DNA from 2 places in the Rhizobium skierniewicense Ch11 genome. Region 2 is predicted to be linked to the other one. Evidence: predicted binding sites of a transcription regulator. Region 2 holds the regulator's gene; the other holds the start of a gene.
What was found. Region 2 encodes HrcA, which represses chaperone genes, less so after heat shock. Its sites were predicted from a motif close to GTTAGCACTCNCNNNNNGNGAGTGCTAAC; they were not measured.

Region 1: the regulator HrcA is predicted to act here: its motif matches at 1,605-1,633, upstream of groES (co-chaperone GroES).

What each region holds. Positions count from the first base shown of each region.
Region 1 covers NZ_RXPG01000009.1:273,059-276,474, reverse strand. The annotation lists gene chrA (chromate efflux transporter) at 191-1,522, opposite strand; gene groES (co-chaperone GroES) at 1,692-1,988, shown strand; gene groL (chaperonin GroEL) at 2,053-3,416, shown strand, end outside.
Region 2 covers NZ_RXPG01000029.1:224,816-228,231, forward strand. The annotation lists gene EKM04_RS19490 (hypothetical protein) at 1-4, opposite strand, end outside; gene grpE (nucleotide exchange factor GrpE) at 491-1,126, opposite strand; gene hrcA (heat-inducible transcriptional repressor HrcA) at 1,239-2,330, opposite strand; gene rph (ribonuclease PH) at 2,492-3,208, shown strand; gene rdgB (RdgB/HAM1 family non-canonical purine NTP pyrophosphatase) at 3,227-3,416, shown strand, end outside.

The DNA of each region.
Region 1 (3,416 bases), on a different contig from region 2:
AAAAGGTTTTGTATCGAACAAAGCGCAGACACGAAAACCCGTCTTCTACAAAGTGGCATACCGCGATGGCACGCCTCATGTGTCCTCAAGCGCTGCGGCTGAACCCCTCGATCTCGGCGCCATCGATCAAGAGAAGTGATCAAGTTGAGGTAACCGACCCGATGGTGCAGTTGGGTCGCCCACCAACGCGTCAGATCAGCCAGAGGCGCAGAACACCACTTGCTATGCCGAGTGCAAGCACCGGCACCATACCGAGTTTCCAGCGCGTTAGCATCAGCAGGGATACGACCAGAAGGCCGCTCGCGAAAGGATCGAGCGTGCTCCAGAGCGGCCAGGATATGCCGGGACCGAAGCTTGGCAGGATGGCAATGCGTTCCACCTGCGCAAACAGCACATGCAAGCCAAACCAGATGGAAAGGTTGAGGATGACCCCAACGACCGCCGCCGTGATAGCTGATAAGGCCGCCGACAGAGTTGAATTGTTGCGCACCTTTTCAACATAGGGCGCACCGAGAAAAATGAAGATGAAACTCGGCACAAACGTCGCCCAGGCCGTGACCATCGAGCCTAGAACGCCCGCCACCATCGGGTCCAGCCAGTCCGCATGACGAAACCCGGCGAGAAACCCGATATAGGGCAGAACCAGCACCAGCGGCCCCGGCGTTGCCTCAGCCAGCGCAAGACCATCCAGCATTTCGCCTGCTGTCAGCCAGCCATGGGTTTCCACCGCCACCTGCGCGACATAGGCCAGCACCGCATAGGCCCCGCCGAAGGTCACCACCGCCATGCGCGAGAAGAAGCTTTGCAAGGTCGCCAAGGTTTCCGGCGCTGAGAAGAGATAGATCACGGCGAGCGGGATCTGCCAGATCATCAGACCCAGGACAAGCCCCATCACCCGCGACAGAAACGTCACGGGAGCTGCATCATTTTCGTGGTCTGTGTGTGCCTGCTCGGCCTGGTCACCACGCCGCCCTCTCAGAAAGCCGAGCAGACCGGCGACCAGGATGACGAGTGGAAACGGCAGGCCAAAAACGAAGAGCGCGATGAATGCGGCGGCAGCGATGGCGACCAGAAAGCGGCTGACCAAGGCGCGTTTCGCCACGCGGATCAAGGCTTCGATTACGATGGCCAGCACGCAGGCTTTCAGTCCGAACAAAAGACCGGGCAGCCAATGGGTGTCCTGATAAAGGCAATAGGCAGCGGCAAGAGCAACGATGGTGACGAAGCCGGGCAGGATGAACAGCGTACCGGCAATTATACCGCCGCGCACGCCGTGCAACAGCCAGCCGATATAGGTGGCGAGTTGCTGCGCCTCCGGGCCAGGCAGCAGCATGCAGTAGTTGAGGGCGTGCATGAAGCGGGCGTCTGATACCCAACGCCTTTCATCCACCAGAACGCGGTGCATCATGCCGATCTGACCTGCTGGCCCTCCGAAGCTCAAAAAGCCGATACGGGCAAAGACCGAGGTGAGTTCTTTCAGGGTCGGTTTGGCAGTTGGTGGCGGGCTTACAAAATCTGTCATGAACGACTGATAACCAATTTATATGAAATATTTCCGACAGGGCGTTCTTGACTCCCCTTGGAGACACCCCTATCTCTGCCTCGCTAGCACTCTCCAATGAGGAGTGCTAACACTTATCAAGCGGACCTTTGAGTGGTCCGTACAGGTCATTTGATCGAGGGATTAGACAATGACAAGCACAACTTTCCGTCCGCTGCATGACCGCGTCGTCGTTCGTCGCGTTGAGTCTGAAGCAAAGACCAAGGGCGGCATCATCATTCCTGATACCGCCAAGGAAAAGCCGCAGGAAGGCGAAATCGTCGCTGTCGGCACCGGCGCTCGCGACGATAGCGGCAAGCTCGTTCCTCTTGATGTCAAGGCTGGCGACCGCGTTCTGTTCGGCAAGTGGTCCGGCACTGAAGTCAAGCTCGACGGCGAAGACCTTCTGATCATGAAGGAATCCGACATCATGGGCGTTATCGGCTGATCGAGCCGGTTCTTCTCACTTTTCCATGACAACCAATGGGCCATGAGCCCGGGAGTTTTCTACAATGGCAGCTAAAGAAATTAAATTCGGCCGCACAGCGCGCGAAAAGATGCTTCGTGGCGTCGATGTTCTCGCAGACGCAGTGAAGGTAACGCTTGGTCCGAAGGGCCGTAACGTCATCATCGACAAGTCCTTCGGCGCACCGCGCATCACCAAGGACGGCGTTTCCGTCGCCAAGGAAATCGAACTTGAAGACAAGTTCGAAAACATGGGCGCACAGATGGTCCGCGAAGTTGCTTCGAAGACCAACGACATTGCTGGTGACGGCACCACGACTGCGACCGTTCTTGCACAGGCCATCGTTCGCGAAGGCAACAAGGCTGTTGCAGCCGGCATGAACCCAATGGACCTCAAGCGCGGTATCGACCTGGCAGTGTCCGAAGTCGTGAAGGACCTTCAGGCCAAGGCCAAGAAGATCTCCACGTCTGAAGAAGTTGCACAGGTTGGCACGATCTCTGCAAACGGCGACACGCAGGTTGGCAAGGACATTGCCGAAGCCATGCAGAAGGTCGGCAACGAAGGTGTTATCACCGTCGAAGAAGCCAAGACTGCCGAGACTGAACTCGAAGTCGTCGAAGGCATGCAGTTCGACCGCGGCTACCTCAGCCCTTACTTCGTCACCAACCCTGAAAAGATGGTTGCTGACCTGGAAGACGCTTACATTCTTCTCCACGAGAAGAAGCTTTCGAACCTTCAGGCCATGCTGCCCGTTCTCGAGGCTGTCGTTCAGACCGGCAAGCCACTCGTCATCATCGCTGAAGACGTTGAAGGCGAAGCTCTTGCTACGCTCGTCGTCAACAAGCTTCGTGGCGGCCTGAAGATTGCTGCTGTCAAGGCTCCTGGCTTCGGCGATCGCCGCAAGGCCATGCTCGAAGACATCGCGATCCTGACCGGCGGTACCGTTATTTCCGAAGATATCGGCATCAAGCTCGAAAACGTCACGCTCGACATGCTCGGCAAGGCGAAGAAGGTCTCGATCACCAAGGAAAACACAACGATCGTTGACGGTTCGGGCCAGAAGTCCGACATCGAAGGCCGCGTTGCGCAGATCAAGGCTCAGATCGAAGAAACATCGTCCGATTACGACCGCGAAAAGCTGCAGGAACGTCTTGCCAAGCTCGCTGGCGGCGTTGCCGTCATCCGCGTTGGCGGCTCCACGGAAATCGAAGTCAAGGAACGCAAGGACCGCATCGACGACGCTTTGAACGCGACGCGCGCTGCAGTTCAGGAAGGCATCGTCCCAGGCGGCGGTACAGCTCTTCTGCGCTCTTCCACGAAGATCACCGTCAAGGGTGCGAACGACGACCAGGAAGCTGGCATCAACATCGTTCGCCGCGCTCTCCAGTCGCTGGTTCGCCAGATCGCTGA
Region 2 (3,416 bases):
CCATCACATTTCCCCATCGTACATGGTGCTCACGCGGAAAAACGCGCAGCAACCGGCCATTCTGTCGAAACGGGAGATCGACCACCGGAGGAAACGGACCTCTGGTGGCCGGGGAGTTAGAAAGCCGCAAGTGAACGACCGCCCTGACCTTTAGGCTCGCGCCTTGGACATACGTCAGGACCTCCCCAGCCATAGGAAAGGCAGAGGAATTGCGTATAGCAACAATAGACCGCCTCAGCCACAAAACTATGGCTGAGGGGTGTCATTACGGCCGACACCGGCCGTCACTTGAGGGGTTTCTATGCCCCAAGACCGGTCCGTTACGCCCGGTCTCGCTGCAACCATAGCGAAAGTTGTACTGAGGGGAAATAGCTATTTTTCGTGTCTTAGAGCAAAGCCCCGTCTTATGCGCGAGGCGTACCCGTCAGACGATGAAGCGCTCTGGAGGTGTTGGGGTCACCCGCCGTTCAGGTGACCCGAAGTGCCTCCATCATGCGTCTTTTTCGTTGACGCTGCTCGTGCCTGGCTCGGCTGTGGCCGGTGCATCACCCTTCGGTCCACCCTTGGCAACACCCACCATTGCGGGCCGCAGCACACGGTCACCGATCGTGAAACCGGCCTGAACCACCTGCACGACAGTATTGTTGGGAACAGCCGTGTTGGGAATTTCAAACATCGCCTGATGGAAGTTCGGGTCGAACTTCTCGCCTTCCGCATCCATCTTGCGCACGCCGTGGCGCTCCAGCGCCGACAGCATCGAACGTTCGGTCATATCGACACCTTCGATGAGACCCGCGATGCCTGCTTCCGAATTTGTCTTCAGCTCTTCGGGGATCGTGTCGAGCGCGCGGCGAAGATTGTCGGATACGGCCAGCATGTCGCGGGCAAAGCCTGCGACGGAATAGGCCTTGGCATCCTTCACCTCTCGCTCGGTGCGGCGACGCAGGTTGTCCATCTCGGCAGCAAGACGCAGGAATTTGTCGCGCAGATCAGCATTTTCAGCCTTCAGCACGTCGATCGGATCGGGCTCGGACGTTTCAGGCGCATCATCTTCGACAGCCATTGCCTCGAGTGCCTCGTCTACGACGTCTGCGTCAGGTCCGTTTTTCTTGGTATCGTCGGTCATGACGTTCTCCAGCTCTACATCTGTTATGGGTTGAGCCCGATATCGAGGTTTACCATGCAAAAATCAAGGCTTGCGGGCAAACCATCTCCTATTCGGTAGCAGGTTTTCGAGATCAGCGCCGTTTGCCGGCCAGCCGGGCCATGATCTGGGCCGTATAATCGACCATCGGCACGATGCGCGAGTAATTGAGCCGCGTCGGCCCGATCACGCCGACGGCACCGACGACACGGTTTTCATCGTCCCGGTAGGGCGCAACGATCAGCGAGGAACCTGACAGCGAAAACAGCTTGTTCTCCGAGCCGATGAAAATTCTGACGCCCGAACCGGTTTCAGCCAGGTTGAGGACCTCGATCAGATTGTCCTTGCGCTCGAGATCATCGAACAGCAGCCTCACACGGTCGATATCTTCTTCGCCGGCGAGCCCTTCCAGAAGGTTGGAGCGTCCCCGAACAATCAGCCGCCCCAGCTTACCCTCCTCATTGTCGCCGGACCAAACCGCAAGACCGCGCGTCACGAGATCCTGCGCCAGCGTGCTCAGCGCCGCCTGAAGCTCGGATTTCTGTTCCAGCAGCTGGGTGCGCAGTTCCGGCAGCGTTTGTCCGGCCAGATGGGCGTTGATGAAATTGGCGGCCTCCGTCAATTGCGACGACGTGATTCCGGCGGGTAGTTCGATGATGCGGTTTTCGACCTGGTTGTTGTCGCCCACCAGAATGGCCAAGCCCTTGGTTGGTTCGAGGCGAATGAACTCCACATGCTTCAGCACCGCGTCGCTCTTGGTCGTCAACACCAGACCCGCGCCACGCGACATGCCGGACAGCATGCGGCTGGCCTCCGTCAGCAAGCCCTCGATCGGCTGCTCGCGGCCTGAGACAGGGCCGATCTGGCGGTCGATGCTGGCACGCTGCTCGGCAGGCAGATCGCCCACCTGCATGAAGGCGTCCACGAAAAAGCGCAACCCGATCTGCGTTGGCAGGCGGCCCGCGCTGATATGCGGTGAATAGATCAGGCCGAGTTCTTCCAGATCGCTCATCACATTGCGAACGGATGCGGGCGACAGCGACATGGGCAGAACGCGCGACAGACTGCGCGAACCCAGCGGCTCGCCATTTTCGAGATAGCCTTCCACGATGCGCCGGAAGATTTCGCGCGAGCGATCATCCAGCAACGCACCCGGTTCTTTTCCGATCGGAGGAGAAATGCTCATTACGTCCGTTCTTCATCCCGTCAGTTCATGGCAGGAATATAGTCGCTTGCGCGCTTAAGTAAAAACGGAAATTCCGCATATGCCCTGCACCGACCCGCTTTTCCTTTGCAAAACGGCCGGTGCGGCCTTAGAAGGCGGAGATCAAAACGGAGACGAACCAGATGCGGCCTTCAGGCAGAAAAACCGATCAGATGCGCAAAGTGTCTTTCGAGCGCAATTTCTCGAAGCATGCAGAGGGCTCCTGTCTGGTCAAATTCGGCGACACGCATGTCCTCGTGACCGCCAGCCTTGAAGAAAAGACGCCACCATGGCTGCGCAACAGCGGCAAGGGCTGGGTCACTGCCGAATACGGCATGCTGCCCCGCTCCACCAACGAGCGCATGCGCCGTGAGGCCGCGTCCGGCAAGCAGGGTGGCCGCACGCAGGAAATCCAGCGCCTCATCGGACGGTCGTTAAGAGCGGTGGTCGATCTTCAGGCGCTGGGCGAACGCCAGATCAGCATCGACTGCGACGTCATCCAGGCCGATGGTGGAACCCGTACGGCGTCCATCACCGGCGCATGGATTGCCCTTCACGATTGCCTGAAGTGGATGGAAACCCGCAACATGATCAAGGTCGAGAAGGTTTTGAAAGACCATATCGCCGCGATATCCTGCGGCATCTTTGCCAGCCAGCCGGTGATCGATCTCGATTATCTCGAAGATTCCTCGGCCGAAACAGACGCCAATTTCGTCATCACCGGTTCGGGTGGCATCGTTGAAATTCAGGGCACGGCCGAAGGCGCACCGTTCAGCGAGGAGGAGTTCCTGACGCTGCTGGGCCTTGCCAAGACAGGCTGTGCGGACCTCGTCGAGCTGCAAAAACAGACGATTGCCTGAGCCAGGAACGCGAAACCCATGCGCAAACTCGACACCAGAACCATCGTCGTTGCCAGCCACAACAAGGGCAAGATCGCCGAAATCGCCGATCTGATCGGCCCTTTAGGCTTTTCCGCCAAGTCTGCGGCGGAGCTGAATTTCGCCGAGCCCGATGAAACCGGCACAACATTCGAGGAAAACGCCGCCATCAAGGCGCTGGCCTCTGCGC